3 regions of the Streptomyces sp. NPDC039430 genome follow, and region 1 is predicted to be linked to each of the others. Evidence: riboswitches for the same ligand, from Rfam matches in the RefSeq annotation. Region 1 holds a riboswitch; each other region holds the start of a gene.
The links. A riboswitch is a leader RNA that binds a small molecule or an ion and turns the genes downstream of it on or off. The one in region 1 is predicted to bind S-adenosylmethionine.

Region 1 (7,047 bases):
CCGATGGCGGCGCCCATGCCCCGGCGAAGGGAACGGCGGTTCGGCTTGGCGTGCGAAGACATGAGTTTCTCCCGAACTGTACGACTACACGGTCTGGAACATCAGCTGAAGGGCGCCTTCAACCCACCAGACGTGCGACACCCCCCGAGGTTGCGCCCGCCTCCGAAAAACTTCCTCACGGCCCGGGGCTCAAGCCTCAGGATCCGAGCCCTCTTTCCAAGGAATGGAAGGCGGGTCTCTCCCCACCCACCCTCCCCGCCTGGGGGGTTGACTTTTCGTGACCGGCTTGCCACGCAGGGTCGCGACGCTTTAGCGTGCCGCGCAGAGCACAAAACGGGCCCCCGCCGATGCTTGCGACATCTGGCGAGGGCCTAACCAACAAGATCGACACCCAAAGAAAAGCGATCTCAACAGGCCCGCGGCGCCGACGCCTTCGCGCACCTGCCGCCGCGCGAGGCCGCCGTCGCCGCGTTCATCGACCGGCTGCCCGAGGGCACGGACATCTCGGTGAAGGCCCTCGCCAAGGTGCTCCCGGGGCGAGCCCGTCCCCGTACGCCCTCCCGGCCCGCTCCCGCCCACCACGGTCCACGCCCTGGCGGCCCAGGCCCGCGCGGCGGCGACCCGCCCACCCGAAAGGACCCGTACATGACCATCCAGTCGATCCGCCGCCATAAAACCGGGGCACCATGGAGGGGAGGAGGCGACACCATGACCCCCAGCCCCAGTTCCAGCCCCTGCGCCGAGGTGCGGCCGCAGATGTCCGTCGAGGACTTCGAGGAGCTTGCTCGCAAGGCTCCCGAGACGGTGCTGCTCGAATTCATCAACGGAAAGCTAGAGGTCAAACCGTTGCCGGACCAGCTTCACGGGGCCATTGCCATGTGGTTGCTGAGGCAGTGCATGCAGCAACGTCCCGAACTCGCGCTGTACCCGGAGCAAGGTCTCAAGGTCGAGACCTACCGCAACGGCCGCGCCCGCGCGGACGGCGCCCTCGCACCGCTCGACCACTTCGTGGGCCAGGATGGTGAGTGGGCCGACCCCGACGGCGTACTGATGACAGTCGAAGTGACGTCGCACGACCACGACACGGACCGCCGCGACCGCATCGAGAAGCGCGACGGCTACGCGGCGGCGGACATCCCCGTCTATCTCCTCATCGACCGCGACGCGGAAGAACTGGTCCTTTACGCCGATCCGCGGAAGGGCAAATACCAGACGCGCACCTCACACTCTTACGGCTCCACGGTCAAACTCCCCGCCCCCGTCGGCATCACCCTGGAAACCGAGAAGCTCAAGGACTACACCCGCTGACGAAGCCTCACGGAAACGCCCGAGGGCGGCACCCCCGCGAAGGGGTACCGCCCTCGGTCACTTCAGACCATGGACCAGGTCCGAGCCGTCAGGCTCAGAAGTCCATGTCACCGCCCGGCATACCGCCGCCGGCCGGGGCCGCGCCGGCCTTCTCCGGCTTGTCGGCGATGACAGCCTCGGTGGTGAGGAACAGCGCCGCGATGGAGGCGGCGTTCTGCAGGGCAGAGCGCGTCACCTTCGCGGGGTCGATGATGCCCTCGGCGATCATGTCGACGTACTCGCCGGTCGCGGCGTTCAGGCCGTGACCGATCGGGAGGTTGCGGACCTTCTCCACAACGACGCCGCCCTCAAGACCACCGTTGACGGCGATCTGCTTGAGCGGGGCCTCCAGCGCGAGCTTGACGGCCTGCGCGCCGGTCGCCTCGTCGCCCGTCAGCTCAAGCTTCTCGAAGACCGAGGAAGCCTGGAGCAGAGCCACGCCACCACCGGCGACGATGCCCTCCTCGACGGCGGCCTTGGCGTTGCGCACCGCGTCCTCGATGCGGTGCTTGCGCTCCTTGAGCTCGACCTCGGTCGCGGCGCCGGCCTTGATGACGGCCACGCCGCCGGCCAGCTTCGCGAGGCGCTCCTGGAGCTTCTCGCGGTCGTAGTCCGAGTCGCTGTTCTCGATCTCGGCACGGATCTGGTTGACCCGGCCGGCGACCTGGTCGCTGTCACCGGCACCGTCGACGATGGTGGTCTCGTCCTTGGTGATGACGACCTTGCGGGCGCGGCCCAGCAGGTCCAGGCCGGCGTTCTCCAGCTTGAGGCCGACCTCCTCGGAGATGACCGTGCCGCCGGTGAGGATGGCGATGTCGTTGAGCATGGCCTTGCGGCGGTCACCGAAGCCCGGGGCCTTGACGGCGACGGACTTGAAGGTGCCACGGATCTTGTTGACGACCAGGGTCGACAGCGCCTCGCCCTCGACGTCCTCCGCGATGATCAGCAGGGGCTTGCCCGACTGCATGACCTTCTCCAGCAGCGGAAGGAGGTCCTTCACGTTGCCGATCTTGGAGTTGACGATCAGGAGGTACGGGTCGTCCAGGGACGCCTCCATACGCTCCATGTCGGTGGCGAAGTACGCCGAGATGTAGCCCTTGTCGAAGCGCATGCCCTCGGTGAGCTCAAGCTCAAGACCGAAGGTCTGCGACTCCTCGACGGTGATGACGCCTTCCTTGCCGACCTTGTCCATGGCCTCGGCGATCAGCTCGCCGATCTGGGTGTCAGCGGCGGAGATGGAGGCGGTCGAAGCGATCTGCTCCTTGGTCTCCACGTCCTTGGCCTGCTCCAGCAGGGCACCGGAGACGGCCTCGACGGCCTTCTCGATACCGCGCTTGAGGGCCATCGGGTTGGCGCCGGCGGCCACGTTGCGCAGGCCCTCGCGGACCAGCGCCTGGGCGAGCACCGTGGCGGTGGTCGTACCGTCACCGGCGACGTCGTCCGTCTTCTTGGCGACTTCCTTGACCAGCTCGGCGCCGATCTTCTCGTACGGGTCCTCGAGCTCGATCTCCTTGGCGATGGACACACCATCGTTGGTGATCGTGGGGGCGCCCCACTTCTTCTCGAGGACGACGTTCCGGCCCTTGGGGCCAAGGGTGACCTTGACGGCGTCGGCGAGCTGGTTCATCCCGCGCTCGAGACCGCGCCGTGCCTCCTCGTCGAACGCGATGATCTTGGCCATGTGAAGTGGTCCTCCCGGACATGGGGTGGATTGCTCCGGACCGTGGCTGGCGCCCGCGACGGACGGCCTGAGAGCCGTGCGGTTCCTTGCCCCACCGGCTCTTCGGGCCTCACCGACCCGGTCCTTAAGTTGTCACTCTCACTTGCAGAGTGCTAACGCCAATGATTAGCACTCGACCCCCGAGAGTGCAAGCTCCCATGGTCTCCGCCACCCGGTGCCCGCGCCGCTCCAGGACATGGGAAGCCGCCCCGGAGGAGCGGGGACACCGGGAACGCCCGAAGGGTCCGCATCCCCTGTTCGGGATGCGGACCCTTCGGCGTGAGTACGTGTACGTCAGTGCGTCGGTGGCCGATCGCGCCGGGATCAGACGGCGAGCTTGACCATGTCCGCCTGCGGACCCTTCTGGCCCTGCGAGATCTCGAACTCCACTCGCTGACCTTCTTCAAGGGTGCGGTAACCGTCCATCTGGATCGCGCTGTAGTGGACGAATACATCCGCACCACCGTCTACCGCGATGAAGCCGTAGCCCTTCTCCGCGTTGAACCACTTGACGGTGCCCTGAGCCATGCCTAACTCCCCTATTACTGGCCCTTGCACGGGGCCACACTTCGCGCCGGAACGCGTCGACCGCGGCTGAATGTATCTGCCCAACTGCCCTCTGCAACAGGTCAATCGGACGAGAATTCTGGGCATGGCCGAACACACATAGAGATGAATTCCCAGCGTTCCAGGGCAAGTCGGGCCGGGCAAAGCGCACCTACGGCGCATACGGCACTCCGACATCGGCCTCATGTTGTCGCGTTCTCGCATGCCTTCGGCAGCGGCGACAGCGGGGCGTTCCCCTACTCTACCGCGCTCAACCATGTAGAACGGCCCCCTCCGCTTCTCTTACGGAGGGGGCCGTTCCAGTCACAGAGCGGAGAAAAGACGCGCGGCGGTGACCTGGCGTCAGCCTCCGGCGACGGCGGGGATGATCGAGACGCCGGCGCCCGCCGGGGTGGCGGTCTCCAGGCCCTGCTCGAAGCGGACGTCGTCGTCGTTCACGTACACGTTCACGAAGCGGCGCAGCTTGCCCTGGTCGTCCAGGACGCGGCCGGCGATGCCCGGGTGGTTGGCCTCCAGGGACTGGATGACCTCGGAGAGGGTCGCCCCCTCGGCGGCGACCTCGGCCTTGCCGCCGGTGTACGTACGGAGAATGGTGGGGATGCGGACGTTGACGCTCATGGTGGTGTTCTGCCTTCCGTCTTCCGAAACGTCGGAAACGTCGTGGTGGTCGTCAGCTGCCGGCCAGGCCGGCGTCGCGGAACGCGTCCAGGCTCGGGCGGATGGTCGCGGTCGGGCCGGTCGTCGGGGCGACGGCGTCGAGCGTCTTGAGGCCGTCGCCGGTGTTCAGGACGACGGTGGTGAGCGCCGGGTCGAGGACACCGGCCTCGATCAGCTTCTTCGTCACGCCGACGGTCACACCCCCGGCCGTCTCCGCGAAGATGCCCTCGGTGCGCGCCAGCAGCTTGATCGCGTCGACGATCTGCTCGTCGGTGACGTCCTCGACGGCGCCGCCGGTGCGGCGCGCGATGTCCAGGACGTAGGGGCCGTCGGCCGGGTTGCCGATCGCCAGGGACTTGGCGATGGTGTCCGGCTTCTGCGGCCGTACGACGTCGTGTCCGGCCTTGAAGGCGGTGGACACCGGCGAGCAGCCCTCGGCCTGGGCGCCGAAGATCTTGTACGGCTTGTCCTCGACGAGGCCGAGCTTGATCAGCTCCTGGAGACCCTTGTCGATCTTGGTGAGCTGTGAGCCCGAGGCGATCGGGACGACGATCTGGTCGGGCAGCCGCCAGCCGAGCTGCTCGCAGATCTCGTACGCGAGCGTCTTGGAGCCCTCGCCGTAGTACGGGCGCAGGTTGACGTTGACGAAGCCCCAGCCCTCGCCGAGCGGGTCGCCGATCAGCTCGGAACAGAAGCGGTTGACGTCGTCGTAGTTGCCCTCGATGCCGACGAGTTCACCGCCGTACACCGCCGCCATGACGACCTTGCCCTGCTCCAGGTCGTGCGGGATGAAGACGCAGGAGCGGAAGCCGGCGCGGGCGGCGGCGGCGCCGACGGCCCCGGCCAGATTGCCCGTGGAGGAGCAGGAGAGCGTGGTGAATCCGAAGGCGCGGGCGGCCTCGACGGCGATGGCCACGACGCGGTCCTTGAAGGAGTGCGTCGGGTTGCCGGAGTCGTCCTTGATGTGGAGGGAGCCGGTGACGCCCAGTTCGCGGGCGAGGTTGTCGGCCTTGACGAGCTTGGTGAAGCCGGGGTTGATATTGGGCTTCGTGGCCACGTCGGCGGGGACGGGCAGCAGCGGCGCGTAGCGCCAGATGTTGTCGGGGCCCTCGGCGATGCGCTTCTTCAGCTCTTCGGGGCTGCCGCTCGGCAGGTCGTACGCCACTTCGAGTGGCCCGAAACAGCTCGCGCAGGCGAAGATCGGGCCGAGGTCGAAGCGCTCTCCGCATTCGCGGCACGAGAGTGCGGCGGCGGGTCCGAGATCAACGGCCCCGGTGTCGGAGTCGGTGTTCTGTTCGGCGGTCTGCACAGCCATGGAGGCGAGGCCCTTTCTCCTCATCTTCCTCGCGACGCACTTCGCCACGAGACGGAATTGGCACCTTCCCCACCGTGACCTCGAATGGTCGGCGGGAGGGTTGCCGGGACTTCAACGGGCCGTTCCCTCAGTCCCTCTGGATGAGCGCTATGGCGCCGGACCCGGGGTCCGATGCGTTTTTCCACGTAACGACCCCCGGCATGCGTGGGTCATTCGTGTTGTTCAAGACTGTAACCGAAGGAGCGCACGGTTGAGATAGTCGTCCGCACCGCGAGATGGATCACGTTCATGGCACACGCACAGGGAGTACCGACCGTGCTGGAAGAGGTGGAGCACTGGCTGACCAGGCGTTCCTGGTCCGTGGCCGACCGCCCGCTCGACCGGCTGATGGTGGCGAAGGCCGCGCGCGGGACGACGGTGAGTGTGGTCCTTCCCGCGCTGAACGAGGAGGAGACGGTCGGCGAGATCGTGTCCGTGATCCGGCGCGAACTGATGGAGCGGGTGCGGCTCGTCGATGAACTGGTGGTGGTCGACTCCGGTTCCACCGACCGGACGGCCGCGGTCGCGGCGGCGGCGGGCGCGCGCGTGGAGGACCGGGACGCGATACTGCCGCGGCTGCCGGCCCTGCCCGGTAAGGGCGAGGTGCTGTGGCGGTCGCTGCTGGTGACGAGCGGCGATGTCGTGTGCTTCGTGGACGCCGATCTGCGTCGGTTCTCGGCCGATTTCGTGTCGGGGATCGTGGGGCCGCTGCTGACCGATCAGGACATGCAGTTCGTGAAGGCGATGTACGACCGTCCGCTGCTCCAGCCCGCGGCGGGACACCCGGACGACCGGAGCGCCCGGGACGACCGGGACGACGGGAGCGACCGGAGCGCCCGGGGCGACCGGGGCGACCGGGGCGACCGGGGCGACCGGGGCGACCGGGGCGACCGGGGCGACCGGGGCGACCGGGGCGACCGGGGCGGGCAGGGGAGCCTGGGCGGTCAGGGCGGGCGCGTGACCGAGCTGGTGGCCAGGCCGCTGCTCAATCTGCACTGGCCGCGGCTGGCCGGTTTCGTACAGCCGCTGGGCGGTGAGTACGCGGCGCGGCGCTCGCTGCTGGAGCGGCTGCCGTTCCCCGTCGGGTACGGCGTGGAGCTGGGCCTGCTCGTGGACGCGCTGCACACGGCGGGGCTCGATGCGCTGGGGCAGGTCGATGTCGGGGTGCGGATCCACCGTCATCAGGACGAGCGGGCGCTGGGGCGGATGGCCGCGGCGATCTACCGTACGGCGCAGCTGCGGTTGTCCCGGGCGCACTTGGTACGGCCGGAGCTGACGCAGTTCGAGCGCGGCGAGAACGGTTTCGTGCCGCGTACGCACGCGGTGGACACGGAGGAACGGCCGCCGGTGCGGGAGATCGCGGAGTACACGGCCGGACGCGCGGCGTAACGCGATGCGATCA
Region 2 (7,047 bases), on a different contig from region 1:
CGGGCCCCGGCCGTACGAACAAGAACGTCGTGGGCATGCCGCTGCTGCCGGTCTACATGGCGAAGGCCGGAGGCTTCTTCTTCCTGGTCTTCGGTGTGATCGCGATCGTCTCCGCGATCGCCACGATCAACCCGATCTGGGCTCTCGGTCCGTACCGTCCCGACCAGGTGTCCACCGGCGCCCAGCCCGACTGGTACATGGGCTTCTCCGAGGGACTCATCCGTGTGATGCCCGGCTGGGAGATCAACTTCGCCGGACACACCCTCGCCCTGGGTGTCTTCATCCCGCTGGTGATCTTCCCGCTGGTGCTGGTCGCGATCGCGGTCTACCCGTTCATCGAGTCCTGGGTCACCCGTGACAACCGCGAGCACCACATCCTGGACCGCCCGCGCAACGCACCGACCCGTACGGCCTTCGGTGTGGCCTGGCTGACCTGGTACTTCATCCTGCTGGTGGGTGGCGGTAACGACCTGTGGGCGACGCACTTCCATCTGTCGATCAACGCGATCACCTGGTTCGTCCGGATCGCCTTCTTCGCCGGACCGGTCATCGCCTTCATCGTCACCAAGCGGATCTGCCTGGGTCTCCAGCGGCGCGACGCCGAGAAGGTGCTGCACGGACGCGAGTCCGGTGTCATCAAGCGGCTGCCGCACGGTGAGTTCATCGAGGTCCACACCCCGCTGGAGCAGGGAGACCTGCACAAGCTCACCGCGCACGAGCAGTACAAGCCGGCCGAGATCGGCCCCACGGTCGACGAGAACGGCGTGGAGCGCAAGGTGAGCCCCGGCGAGAAGCTCCGCACGAAGCTGAGCAAGGGCTACTACGGCGAGGGCAACCAGATTCCCAAGCCCACCGCCGAGGAGTACAAGGAGATCACCAGCGGCCACGGCCACCACTGATCCCGCCCGGCCTCACCAGGTCGCCACCACCGAGGGCCCCGGCCCGGTCTTCCGCGAGGGAACCGGCCGGGGCCCTCGGCGTACGCCCTGTTCCGGAGTACGGGCATCCGCCCTGCGCGCCGGTACGCGCCGATAGGCTGGCCACAGGCCGCACACACGGCCCACGCATTGGACCCGGACACCCAGGAGCGAGCATGAGCGCTGTGACCCCCGTCGGAGGCGACACCACGGCGGCCCGCACCTGGCCCCGCGTACTGGACGCGCTGCTGAGCGGCGCCGACCAGAGCGCGGACGCCACCGCCTGGGCGATGGACCGGATCATGCGCGGCGAGGCCACCGATGCCCAGATCGCCGGCTTCGTCGTCGCGCTGCGGGCCAAGGGCGAGACGGTCGCGGAGATCAGCGGCCTCGTCCGCGCGATGTACGCGCACGCCAACCTCATCGAGGTGCCCGGCAGGACCGTCGACATCGTCGGCACCGGCGGCGACGGCGCCAAGACCGTCAATATCTCGACCATGTCCTCGATCGTGGTCGCCGGCACCGGCGCGAAGGTCGTCAAGCACGGCAACCGCGCCGCGTCCTCGGCGAGCGGAGCCTCCGACGTACTGGAGAAGCTCGGCGTCAACCTGGAACTGACCCCGCAGCGGGTCGCCGAGGTCGCCGAGGAAGCGGGCATCACCTTCTGCTTCGCCGTGAAGTTCCACCCCGCCCTGCGTCATGTGGCCGCCGCGCGAGGCGAGTTGGGCATCCGCACCACCTTCAACTTCCTGGGCCCGCTGACCAACCCGGCGAGGGTCCGCGCGCAGGCGACGGGTGTCGCCGACGCCCGGATGGCGCCGATCATCGCGGGCGTACTGGCCGAGCGCGGCTCCTCCGCGCTGGTCTTCCGCGGCGACGACGGCCTCGACGAGCTGACCACCACCGCGACATCACGGGTATGGGTCGTCCGGGACGGCAAGGTCTCCGAGGAGGCCTTCGACCCGCGGGACGTGGGCCTCGAACTGGTGCCCGTGGAGGCGCTGCGCGGCGCGGACGCCTCCTACAACGCGGACGTCGCGCGGCGGCTGCTGGCGGGGGAGACGGGGCCGGTGCGGGACGCGGTGCTGCTGAACTCGGCGGCGGCGCTGGTGGCGCTGGATCCGACGGGGGAGTCGCTGGAGGCGCAGCTGTCGGCGGGAATGGAGAAGGCGGCGGAGTCGATCGACTCGGGCGAAGCGGGCCGGGCTCTCGCCCGCTGGATCGCCGCGTCGCAGTCGTAGGACCGGTAGGTGGGGGCCGTGCGCCGGCCGCCTTCGGCGCCCCGGCAGGAAGCCCGGCCCCCATCTACCGTCCGGCACCCGTATGGCATAATCTTCGGCAAGGTCATGAGTGACAGCGATTAAGGCCCCGGCTCGCTGTCCGGCAACCCTCCGTCCGTGGCGGGGTGCCCCGGGTGAAGACCAGGCCGTGGGCAGCGAGGTCCGCGGCAAGCGCGGACCCCTGCCACCTTTGGGGTCCTGGTCCTCAAGGGAGCAGTCTCGTGAGCAAGCGAATGCGTTAGGGCGATCACGCCCCCTCTTCAACACCTCCGTACGGCGACCCGTGCGTTGAGGCACACCCCCGCGACCACCGCGGCACAGCCGCGCACCGCTGGCGCACGCCGCGCCTCGCGGGGACTTGAAGCCGTTCCGACTTGTCCCGCCGGGAGATATCGCCATGTCCGCACGCCCGAACGCCGCCGCCACGACCCTCTCCGACGACCCCGCCTGCGCCGCCCCGCTGCCCGTGCTCGGGCGTGAGGTGAGCGTCCCGCTCGTCACCGGTGGCGAGGTCACCTACGCCGCGCTCGACTACGCCGCCAGCGCCCCCGCCCTCCAGCGGGTGTGGGACGACGTCGCCGCGTACGCCCCGTACTACGGCAGTGTCCACCGGGGCGCCGGTTATCTCTCGCAGCTCTCCACGGATCTGTTCGAGAACAGCCGCCGGACGGTCGCGGAGTTCCTCGGCTGCCGCGCCGATGACCAGGTCGTCTTCACCCGCTCGACCACCGACTCGCTCAATCTGCTGGCGGCCGTGCTCCCCGCGGAGTGCGAGGTGTTCGTGTTCGAGACCGAGCACCACGCGGCCCTGCTGCCGTGGCGGGACGCGCGGGTGACGTATCTGAACGCGCCCAGGACGCCCGACGAGGCCGTCGCCACGCTGGAGCGGGCGCTCGCCGGGCGGGCCGCCGCGGGGCCCGCGCTGGTCTGTGTGACCGGTGCGTCCAATGTGACCGGCGAGCTGTGGCCCGTACGGGAGTTGGCCGCCGCCGCGCACGCGGGGGGCGCCCGGATCGTGCTGGACGCCGCTCAGCTCGCGCCGCACCACCCCGTGGACATCGCCGAGCTGGACGTCGACTGGGTGGCCTTCTCCGGGCACAAGCTGTACGCGCCGTTCGGATCCGGGGTGCTCGCGGGGCGGGCCGACTGGCTCCGGGACGCGGAGCCGTATCTCGCCGGGGGCGGCGCCAGCCGAAAGGTGGCGCGCCGGGCCGACGGCGGGGTGGATGTCGACTGGCACACCACGGCGGCCCGTCATGAGGCCGGTTCGCCCAATGTCATCGGGGTGTACGCGATCGCGTCGGCCTGCAAGGCGCTCACCGACGCCGGGTTCGACGCGCTGGTGGCGCGCGAGCAGCGGCTCGTGGCCCGGGTGCGGGAGGGGCTGGCCGGGGTGCCCGAGGTGAGGGTGCTCTCGCTGTTCGGTGACGACGCGCCGCGGGTCGGGGTGCTCTCGTTCGTGGTCGAGGGGTGGAACAGCTCGCACTTCGCCGCCGCGCTCTCCGCGGAGTACGGCATCGGCGTACGGGACGGGCTCTTCTGCGCCCACCCGCTGGTACGGACGCTGCTGGACAGCGACCCGCAGGACCCGGGGGAGTGCGGCGCCCCGGAGGCCGAGCCGGGCGAGCGGTCGCTCAACGCGATCCGGGTCAGCTTCGGCGCCGGGACACCGGACGAGCATGTGGACCGGTTCGTCCGGGCCGTGCGGGAGCTGGTGACCGACGGCGCGCGGTGGAACTACCGTACGGAGGACGGCCGCTGCGTTCCCGACCGCGGCTGACTCAGGCCGCGACGGGCGCGAGGCGGGTGCCCAGCAGGACCATCCGCAGGGCGCGTTCGGCCGCGTCGGCGAGGAACTCACCGCCGCGGTCGAGGGCTTCTGGCAGTGCCACCGGCGCGGGAATGATCGAGCTGTACGCGTCGACCCCCAGGGCCCGCACCTCGTGGGCGCCCTGGCCGATGGTGCCGGCCAGCACCAGGACCGGCACTCCGGACGCGTGGGCGCGACGGGCCACTTCGGCCGGGATCTTGCCGCGTACGGTCTGGTGGTCGAGCGCGCCCTCGGCGGTGATCACCAGATCGGCGCGGGCCAGCCGGGCGTCGAGGTCGAGCCGGTCGAGCAGGACGTCGAAGCGGGGCAGCAGGCGCGCGCCGAGCGCGGCGAGACCGGCTCCGAGACCGCCGGAGGCGCCCGTGCCGGGTGCGGCGCGCAGGTCGGTTCCGGGGGACAGGTCCCGGGTGAGGACGGCCGCCCAGTGATCGAGCGCCAGGGACAGTTCCTCCACCCGGGCCGGGGTGGCGCCCTTCTGCGGGCCGAACACCCGCGCCACCCCGCGCGGGCCGCACAGGACATTGAACGGGTTGCAGGCGACCAGCAGTTCGGTGCCGGGCAGCCGCGGGTCGAGTCCGCTCGTATCGATACGGTCGAGCGCGCGCAGCGCCGCGCCGCCCGGGGGCAGCTCCCGGCCCCGGTGGTCCAGGAGCCGGGCGCCCAGTGCGCGCAGCGCCCCCGCGCCGCCGTCGGACGTGCCGGAGTCGCCGCAGCCGACGAGGACGCGCCGCACGCCCAGGTCGAGTGCGGCGCCGATGAGCTGGCCGACGCCGTATGTCGTGGTGGTACCCGGGTCGCGCCGGCCGGCCGGGACGAGCGAGAGGCCCGCGACGGCGGCCATTTCGACGACGGCGGTCGCCGCACCGGGCGCGGTGTCCCCGAGGAGCGCGAAGTGGCTGCCGACGGGGTCACCGACCGGGCCGGTCGCGGTGTACGGGACCAGCCGGCCGCCGGTCGCGGCGGCCAGCGCCTCGGCGGTGCCCTCGCCGCCGTCCACCAGCGGAATCAGATCGACCTCCGCGTCGGGCACCACCCTGAGCAGGCCCTCGGCGATGGACTCGGCGACCTGGCGGGCGGACAGGGATTCCTTGAAGCCGCTGGGGGCGATGGCGATGCGGTAGCTCATGGCTGGGTCTCCAGACGAACGGGCACGCCGAGCAGTGGCCAGACGGCGAGGGCGAAGAGCAGGACGAGGGCTGCTGTGAGCGGTGCGAGTACGGCGGAGAGCCGGAGCAGATCACGCGGGGTGTAGGTGGGGGTGCCGGGCAGGTCGGCGAAGAGCGCGACGGGTTTCGCGGAGGCGGGCAGGGTGTGGCAGAACCCGGCCGAACTCGCGCTGCGCGGCGAACGCCCGCTCCAGCCGGTCGAGCATCCCGTTGAAGGTCTCGGCGAGCGCCGCGATGTCGTCCCGGCCCTTCACGGGGATGCGGCGGGTGAGGTCCTGCTCGGTGAGTTGCGCCGCGGTCATCCGGACGACCCGTACCGGCGCGAGTATGCGGCCCGCGACGGCCCAGCCGATGCCGGTCGTCATCAGCAGCGCCACCCCCGAGATGGCCAGCAGCGTGCGGAACGTCTCGTCCGCGATGGCCCGTTCCTGGTCGGCGTGGAAAGCGACGACGAAGGCGCCGGGCGCCGTGTCGCCGGCGGGGTCTATCCGCACTTTCGCCCAGCGCAGCTCGCCCTGCGGGCGGTGCAGGGTGCCGGAGGCCGCCTCGGAGGCGAAGATCCGGGTCAGCGCGTCGTCGTCGCGCCACAGCGCGGTCCGGTCGGGGAGGTCACGGCGCTGGCGGATCACATGCGGCTTGGGTCCGGCGGCCCGGGTCAGGCCGAGCAGTTCCTCGTCCGGGTCGGAGTACTGGCGCTGCAGAAAGACCCGGAGCAGTCCGCGCGGGTCGCCGAACCGCTCGCCGGTCTGCGGATCGACACCGTGGTCGACGAAGTTCGCGAACTCGCCGGTCTCCTGGGTGAGCAGCTGGCTGATCCGCTGGTCGGCGTCCCGCAGCAGGATCGAGCGGGTGGTGGTGGCCACGGCGGCCAGCGCGGCCGTCATCACGACCAGCAGCCAGAGGAGGATCCGTACCCGGGCGGAGATACGGCGCGAGTCAGCCGTCTTCACCGGTGTCGTCACCGCGGTCGTCATCGTCATCACCGTCGGTGGCCGAGGGGCCCGGTACGACGGCGTCGCCCGGGGTGGCACCGGGACCGCCGCTCTTCGAGGGGGCCGGCGTGGTGCCGGGCAGCACGCCGGGCGAGCGCGACGGCGTGGAGTCCAGCTCCACCTTGGGCGGCACCCTGGGCGCGTCGGGACTGTCCGTCATGGCGTAGCTGGTGGCGGCGATACCGAGCGGGATGGCGACGACCGCCGCCAGGGCCGCCAGACGAGGAGAGAAAGCCATGTCCGTCACGGTGCCGGGCGCGGGAGAGACGGGGATGAGGGCCGGATGAGGATTCCTTCATCCTCCGCCGCCGGCATCCCGAGCGGCGCGGCCCGCGCGGACGGGCTCTACGCGTCGAGTCCGATGGCGAAGGCGGCTTCGAGGTCGTGCTGGGAGTACGTACGGAACGCCACATGCGTGTCCGTGGCCTCGACGCCCTCGATCTTGCTGATCCGGCCGGGGATCACATCCGCCAGATCGTCATGCTTGGGGACCCGGACCATGGCGATCAGGTCGTACGTACCGGTGACCGAGAAGACCTCGCTGACACTGTCGAGGGCGGCGATCGACTCCGCGATCTCGGGGATCCGGTCGACGCTGGTCTTGATGAGCACGATCGCGGTGATCACGGTTGGCGTTCTCCCTCGGTGGCCGCGGACAGGTCCTTCACTCTATCGGTACGCCAGTACCGCACCCAGGCGTAGAGGAAGCCCGTGCCGAACCCCACCACATGCGCGAGATAGGCGACGCCGGGGCCGGCGTCCGCGCCGTGCGCCGCCACCCACTGGAGCACGAACCAGAAGATCAGCACGATCCAGGCGGGGAAGCGCAGCGGCAGGAAGAGCAGAAACGGGAAGAGGCTG
Region 3 (7,047 bases), on a different contig from region 1:
TGCCCGGGGCGTGATCCGGCGCCGATGCCGAAGTCGAGCCGGCCGCCGGAGACGATGTCGACGGTCGTGGCGATCTTGGCCAGCATCGCGGGTGGCCGGAACCGGTTGCTGGTCACCAGCACACCGATCCGCAGTCGTCGGGTGTGGGCGGCGAGTGCCGAGAGCAGTGTCCAGCCTTCGTAGGCCGGTCCGTCCGGGTCACCGCCGATCGGCATGAGGTGATCGAACAACCACGCGTGCTCGATCTCCGGGATCGTGTCCGCCTCGCGCCAGACCCGCAGGACGTCGTGATAGTCGACCTGCGAGGGCGCGGTCATGATCCCGAAACGAGGCCGGGGTATGTGGGACATGGAGCTGTTGGTCCTTTCGGCACCGGCGGCGCCGCCCGGGGCGCGCTGCCGAGGTTCAGGCGGAAGACTCTTCCGGTACGGCGCGGTACGCGGTCCGCCCGGTCAGCGGCGCCGCAGTGACGGGTCGAGCAGCGCCGGCGGAGTGTCGTGCTTCTCGTGCGCGGCCAGGTCGACACCGGGGGCCACGATCGCGTCGATCGCGTCGAGTACGTCGGCGGAGAGCACCGTGTCCGCGGCGGCGAGTTGCGCGTGCAGATGGTCCAGCGTGCGGGGGCCGATGATCGCGCCGGTCACGGCCGGGTGCGCGGTCACGAATCCCAGCGCGAGCTGGATCATGGTCAGGCCCGCCTCGTCCGCGACGTCGGCCAGCTGCTCGACGGCATCGAGCCTGGCCCGGTTGGAGGGGATGGTGGTGTCGAAGCGCTGCGGCATCAACGTCGAGCGGCTGGTGGTGATGGCCCGGCCCGCGCGGATCGCGCCCGACAGCCAGCCCGAGGCCAGCGGGCTCCACGCCAGCACGCCGAGCCCGTATTCCTCGGTCACGGGCAGTACGTGGGTCTCGATCCCGCGCTGCAGGACCGAGTAGCTGGGCTGTTCGGTGACATACCGGCCGAGGTGGTGGTCCCGGGCGGCCCACTGGGCTTGCACGAGGCGGTACGCGGGGAACGTCGAGGAGCCGAAGTACCGGATCTTTCCGGCGCGCTGCAGGTCGGTCAGCGCCGACAGCGTCTCCTCGTCGCCGGTGCGCGGGTCCCATCGGTGGATCTGGTAGAGATCGACGTGGTCGACGCCGAGACGGCGCAGGCTGTTGTCCAGCTCGGTGACCAGCCAGCGGCGCGAACCGCCCTGATGGTTGCGCTCGCCGCCCATCGGCATGCCCGCCTTCGTGGCCAGCACGATGTCGTCACGGCGGCCGGCGATGGCCTTGCCGACGATCTCTTCCGACTCACCGTCGCTGTACATGTCGGCGGTGTCGATGAGGTTGATCCCGCCCTCAAGAGCGGCATCGACGATGGCGGTGGCCTCGTCCTGGGTGGTGCGCCCGATCTTGCCGAAGTTCATCGCGCCGAGTGCGAGTGAGCTGACCTGCACGCCGGTGCGGCCCAAGGTGCGGTACTGCATGACCGTGTTCCTCCATTGCGGATGAAGCGTGGTGGCATCACGTGGTGACAGGGCGTGGCGACAACGGTGTGATGTGGTCGCCGGACCCGTGCTCCGGCATGATGAGTAAACGGAACATCGTTCCGTTACGAACAATACGGAACACTGTTCCGTTTTGCAAGCGCGGTGGCGGAGGGGTGACGCGGCGCGGTGGAGGGGGCGGTGGCGACGTCATGTGCCGGCCGGCAGCAGCGCGGTGATCGCCGCGACGGCGGCTCGCGGTTCGTCGGCGTGACAGCGGATCGTATGAACCTCGGTGCGCCGTCCCCACAGGCCCACGGCGGTGACCGGGCGGGCCAGCTCGACAGTGATCGAGGTCTGCGATGCGACGGCCACGACCAGCACCGCGTCCTCGGACTTGTTCGCGTCGGGGAACCGGAGGTCATGGCGGGCGGACACGATCAGGTGGAGCGGAATCCGAAGGTCGAGCCGTGCTCCGCGGCGTATCCGCAGCCCGCCAGGGCCCACGGTGTGCGGGCGGGTGACGGCGGCGGCGTGCAGCCCCAGCGCGAGAAACACCGTGTAGAGGTCGACCAGCAGCATGATCAAGTGGGCGACCGGAAAGGGGGCGAGGAGGAACCACATCCCGATCGCCTCGATCACCAGCACGAACACCAGCCCGTACATCGTGGGTGCTTGAGCACGCGCGTACCCGACAGAGCTGTCGGCGCCCCCGACCCCGTGCGTGCGCCGGACCGCCCACAGTCCGAGGCTCACCATCCAACGCGCCTCGTGTGCTGCCAGCCGTCGAGTCCGTGCGACGAGTTCCCCGGTCCTCGTGCGCCTCAGTGAATCAGAGGAAGATCGCCGAATTCCTCCGAATCCTTCGATAAACCGAAGAGGAGAGCCTGATGGTGCGCATTGACATTCTGATCGATCGCGCAGAGACTCCCTCCCATGTATGAGGTCCCGCTGCTCACCCGCGAGCTGTGCGTCGACCTCCTTCGTGTGTCCAGCGCACGCTGTTGACCCTCCAGCCCGCCCCCGTATGGCGTCCGCGACGATGGACGGGAAGCCGCTCGTCCTGAGGCCGGGCGGGCGTGCGCGCGGCCGCCCGGTGACGTCCTGACCGGTGCCGGACCCGGCGATATGCGTCGCCCCCGACCGCGTGCGGGTGCGATACAACCCGGTTCGCCGCCATCGCCGCCATCGCCGCCGCGCCGGCCGAGCAGAGATCGGAATCATGATGAGTCTGGAATTCCTCTGGTACATCCCCAACACCATCGAACCGGGCCACCGCGGCGACGACACGACGACCGGCTGGGGCTCCATCGAGTACTCCACCGAGCTCGCCCGCACGGCGGAGGCGCACGGCTGGGGCGGCGCGCTCCTGGGTACCGGCTGGGGGCGCCCGGACACCTTCACCCTCGCCACCGCGCTGGCCGCCCGGACCAGCACCTTCAAGCCCTTGATCGCGATCCGCCCCGGCTACTGGCAGCCGGCCCACTTCGCCGCCGCGGCGGCGACACTCGACCAGCTCAGCCGCGGCCGGGTCCTGGTCAACATCGTCAGCGGACTCGACAATCCGGCCGCCTACGGCGACCTGCGCAGCGACCCCGCGCAGCGGTACGCCCGCACCCAGGAGTTCCTGCACCTCGTACGGCGTCTGTGGACCGAGGAGGGCGTGACGTTCGACGGCGAGTACTTCCAGGTCAGCGGATCCACGGTCGCACCAGGCCCGTACGTCACCGATACGAGGGCGCATCCGACGCTCTACTTCGGCGGCGCCTCCGAGGCCGCGGAACGGGTGTCGGCGGCGGAGGCGGACGTCCAGCTCTTCTGGGGCGAACCACTCGACGGCCTCGCCGAACGCATCGACCGGCTCAAGGCGTTGAGCGAGCAGGTGGGACGCCGGCACCAGCCCCTCCAGTTCGGACTGCGGATCACCACGCTGGTGCGCGACACCACGGAGGAGGCATGGCGGGCGGCCGAGGAGAAGGTCGCGAAGATGACGGAGGACTCGGGGGAGTCCACCTGGACGGGGAACCGCTGGACCGCCACCGGACAGCAGCGGCTCTTCGACCTCGCCGCGCGCGGCGAGGTCCTCGACACCTGCCTGTACACCACTCCCGGCAAGGTCGGCGGCGGGGGAGCGGCGACCACCTGGCTGGTCGGCTCGGCCGCCGACGTGGCCACGGCACTGGGCAACTACCGCGCGCTGGGCATCACCCACTTCGTCCTCTCCGACACCCCGTACAAGCAGGAGACCGTCCGTATCGGGGACCAGCTGCTGCCCAGGCTGCGCTGACCTCCGCGACCGGCGGCGCGACGCCGGTCACCCTCGCCGTCGTGCCCGGGGCTCAGGCCGCGTCGGGTACCGCCTCGATCCCGCTCCGGAAGGCCGGGTGGTCGCCGAGGCGGCTCACGTAGGCCCGGAGCCGGGGGTACGAGCGGAGGGTGCCGGCCGGGCCGAGATGGACGAGCGCCACCCACAGGTCCACGTCCGCGGCCGTCAGATCCTCGCCCAACGCGTGTGGCTGTGCGGCGAGTTGACGGTCCAGCCGGCTCAGTGCCGCCGAGCGTCCCGGGGACTGGGCGGCCGGGGTGATCTCCCGGTCCAGCAGGTCGCGGAGGGCGTCGATGTCCGGGGCGAGTGCCGGCGGGTTGAGGGGGGAGGGGCGCGCTTCGTCATGGCCGGAGAACAGGCTCGCGAGGTCGCGGAGGATCCCGTCGGTATCGTTGCTGACGATGCGTCCGCTCCAGCGGTCGCGCAGCGCGGGCGCGGTGAACGGCCCGTCGTAGTGGTGCACCGTCGCCTCGTACGCGCCGCGCAGCGAGGCGAAGGCGTCGGGCGTTCCGGCGGGGTGTGTCAGGAGCGTGGTGCCGACCGAGTCCTTCAGGCCGAGCAGGTCGAGGGTGACCGAGATGCGCAGTGAGCGGGGACAACACGCCGACAGGTAAAGGTCGTAACGGTGCGGTGCCGGGTAGAAGCCGCCGGCGAGGCCGACGCCGATCCGGCTGTGGAAGTGGTGCGGGCGGGGCGGCGCGGTGGCTCCCCTGGGACGAAGCCTCGAAGCGGACGGATTCTCATGACAGCCACCGGAGGTGGCCGTGCTGGAACTGCGCGAAGCTGTCTCGGGCATGACTCTCCCTTGGGGAACGAGGAAGCCACTGCCGCCTTGTGGGCACCAGCGGCCGGATGCGGAGCGACTGCGCTTTTCGCACGGGTCCGGATCGCGCGGACCGTCGGCGGATCAGTAAGCGCTGGAGACACGCAGGAGATCGATGTGCAGGCGCCTCGTCAAGCCGTTCCTGGGCATTGCCACCCGTTCCAACCTCCGGGGCTCGCGAGACGCGAGACCGCGCTTGCCCCGCCGCGCCGGCGGGACCCGGTCGTCACCCGGAGCACCCCGTCGCGGTGGAAGGGTTGCCTGTCGGCGGGCCGGGGCCGATGACCACATGCGCGGGCGAACCCACGCCGTGGCGCTGACAATCGTGACCGTCCACATCAGTCTCGGTGCGCTCCGTGACGCCGTCAAGGAAGCCGGGCGCTCGGTCTCACCTGATGGTCACTCGCGTACACGCGCGGTGGGTCCGGCGAAAGAAATCCCGACCGCCGGAAGAAAGGGAATAGCCGGGCTGTTGTCGCTGCTGACGTTTGTGTGGTGTGCCCTTGGGGGAGCCACGAGCGCGAGGCCGACAAGGCCCCGGGGCCCAGGAGGCCGCCGGGCCGGAAGGGCGGAGGTGAGGTACATGCGTCCCGTGTCCCGCAGCCGTGCCGTGGCACCCGCCCCGCCCCGCCCTCTGCACCTGTACTCCCGGACGCACATCGACCTGCTGCGCGTGGCCGGCGCGCTCTGTCGCGCGTGACCGCTTGCCCTCACGCGTGACCTGCTGTCCTCCAGCCGCACCCCGAGTGCGGGTGTCGGCTCCCCTCGTACGGCTGATCAGGAAGGCGTCACTCCCTTGTCCTCGTCACCCTCCCCGCTGCACCTCGCCGTCGCCCTCGACGGTGCCGGCTGGCACCCGGCCGCCTGGCGCGAGCCCGTCGCGCGCCCCGGTGAACTGCTCACCGCCGCCTACTGGACCGACCTCGTGACCGAGGCCGAGCGCGGTCTGCTCGACTTCGTGACCATCGAGGACGCGCTCGGTCTCCAGTCCTCGTCGTTCACCGGACCCGACGGCCGCACCGACCAGGTCCGCGGCCGTCTGGACGCCGTTCTCATCGCCGCGCGGGTCGCCCCGCTGACCCACCACATCGGCGTGGTGCCGACGGTCGTGGCCACCCACACGGAGCCGTTCCACCTCTCCAAGGCGATCGCCACCCTCGACTATGTGAGCACCGGCCGCGCCGGCCTGCGCGTACAGATCACGGCACGCCAGAACGAGGCCGCGCACTTCGGACGCCGTACGTTCCCGCCGTTCCGCCGGGAGGACTACGACACGCCCGCTGTACGGGAGATCGTGGCCGATGCCTTCGACGAGGCCGCGGACTACGTCGAGGTCGTGCGCCGGCTCTGGGACAGCTGGGAGGACGACGCGGAGATCCGGGACGTCGCCACCGGCCGTTTCATCGACCGCGACAAGCTCCACTACATCGACTTCGAGGGCAGGCACTTCAGCGTCAAGGGCCCCTCCATCACGCCCCGCCCACCCCAGGGCCAGCCACTCGTCAGCGCCCTCGCCCACTCCACCAGCGGCTACCGGCTGGTGGCACGGGCCGCCGACATCGGTTACGTCACCCCGTCCGGCGCGGGCCAGGCCCGCGCCGTCGTCGAGGAGATCCGCGCCGAGCAGACCGCGGCAGGCCGCGCCCACGAGACCCTGCACGTCTTCGGCGACCTGGTGGTCTTCCTCGACGACGATCCCGCCGAGGCGGCGGCCCGCCGGGAGCGCCTGGACGGCCTCGCGGGATCCCCGTACACCAGCGACGCCCGGATCTTCACCGGCACCCCGGCCCAACTCGCCGATCTGCTGCAGGAACTGGCGTCGGCGGGGCTGTCCGGCTTCCGGCTGCGCCCCGCCGTCGCCGGTCACGACCTTCTGGCGATCACCCAGCGCCTGGTCCCCGAACTCCAGCGCCGGGGCGCCTTCCGCCGCGTGTACGAGGCCGGCACCCTGCGCGGGCTGCTCGGGCTCGCCCGCCCGGCCAACCGCTACGCCGCCGCCCCGACCGCCTGAGCCCGAAGGAGCCTCCTCCCATGAGCAAGCCGCTCAAGCAGATCCACCTCGCGGCCCATTTCCCCGGCGTCAACAACACCACCGTGTGGAGCGACCCCGAGGCCGGCAGCCATATCGAGTTCAGTTCCTTCGCGCACCTCGCGAAAACCGCCGAACGCGCCAAGTTCGACTTCCTGTTCCTCGCCGAGGGACTGCGACTGCGTGAACAGGGCGGCAAAATATATGACTTGGACGTCGTCGGCCGTCCCGACACCTTCACCGTCCTCGCCGCGCTGGCCGCCGTCACCGAACACCTCGGCCTCACCGGCACCATCAACTCCACCTTCAACGAGCCCTACGAGGTGGCCCGCCAGTTCGCCAGCCTCGACCACCTCTCGGGCGGACGGGCCGCCTGGAACGTGGTCACCTCCTGGGA

Region 2: it holds a riboswitch for S-adenosylmethionine, as region 1 does, so the genes downstream of both, ACZ7LS_RS01055 (aminotransferase class V-fold PLP-dependent enzyme) here and thrC (threonine synthase) in region 1, are expected to answer to the same signal.
Region 3: it holds a riboswitch for S-adenosylmethionine, as region 1 does, so the genes downstream of both, ACZ7LS_RS12330 (glutathione S-transferase family protein) here and thrC (threonine synthase) in region 1, are expected to answer to the same signal.

The regions. Positions count from the first base shown of each region.
Region 1 covers NZ_JBVKAK010000010.1:190,637-197,683, reverse strand. The annotation lists gene ACZ7LS_RS25355 (hypothetical protein) at 1-62, opposite strand, end outside; gene ACZ7LS_RS25350 (Uma2 family endonuclease) at 709-1,308, shown strand; gene groL (chaperonin GroEL) at 1,403-3,028, opposite strand; gene ACZ7LS_RS25340 (cold-shock protein) at 3,392-3,595, opposite strand; gene ACZ7LS_RS25335 (ubiquitin-like small modifier protein 1) at 3,977-4,252, opposite strand; gene thrC (threonine synthase) at 4,305-5,606, opposite strand; SAM riboswitch class I at 5,624-5,753, opposite strand; gene ACZ7LS_RS25325 (glucosyl-3-phosphoglycerate synthase) at 5,922-7,034, shown strand.
Region 2 covers NZ_JBVKAK010000001.1:242,492-249,538, reverse strand. The annotation lists gene qcrB (cytochrome bc1 complex cytochrome b subunit) at 1-899, shown strand, start outside; gene trpD (anthranilate phosphoribosyltransferase) at 1,094-2,158, shown strand; SAM riboswitch class IV at 2,260-2,377, shown strand; gene ACZ7LS_RS01055 (aminotransferase class V-fold PLP-dependent enzyme) at 2,595-3,977, shown strand; gene ACZ7LS_RS01050 (glycerate kinase family protein) at 3,979-5,154, opposite strand; partial or broken gene ACZ7LS_RS01045 (SLC13 family permease) at 5,151-5,366, opposite strand; partial or broken gene ACZ7LS_RS01040 (HAMP domain-containing protein) at 5,356-6,174, opposite strand; gene ACZ7LS_RS01035 (small hydrophilic protein) at 6,131-6,424, opposite strand; gene ACZ7LS_RS01030 (Lrp/AsnC family transcriptional regulator) at 6,532-6,813, opposite strand; gene ACZ7LS_RS01025 (rhomboid family intramembrane serine protease) at 6,810-7,047, opposite strand, start outside.
Region 3 covers NZ_JBVKAK010000004.1:92,755-99,801, reverse strand. The annotation lists gene ACZ7LS_RS12350 (LLM class flavin-dependent oxidoreductase) at 1-350, opposite strand, end outside; gene ACZ7LS_RS12345 (aldo/keto reductase) at 453-1,472, opposite strand; gene ACZ7LS_RS12340 (hypothetical protein) at 1,683-2,231, opposite strand; gene ACZ7LS_RS12335 (LLM class flavin-dependent oxidoreductase) at 2,695-3,759, shown strand; gene ACZ7LS_RS12330 (glutathione S-transferase family protein) at 3,812-4,594, opposite strand; SAM riboswitch class IV at 4,809-4,952, opposite strand; gene ACZ7LS_RS12325 (putative leader peptide) at 4,911-5,321, shown strand; gene ACZ7LS_RS12320 (LLM class flavin-dependent oxidoreductase) at 5,418-6,632, shown strand; gene ACZ7LS_RS12315 (NtaA/DmoA family FMN-dependent monooxygenase) at 6,653-7,047, shown strand, end outside.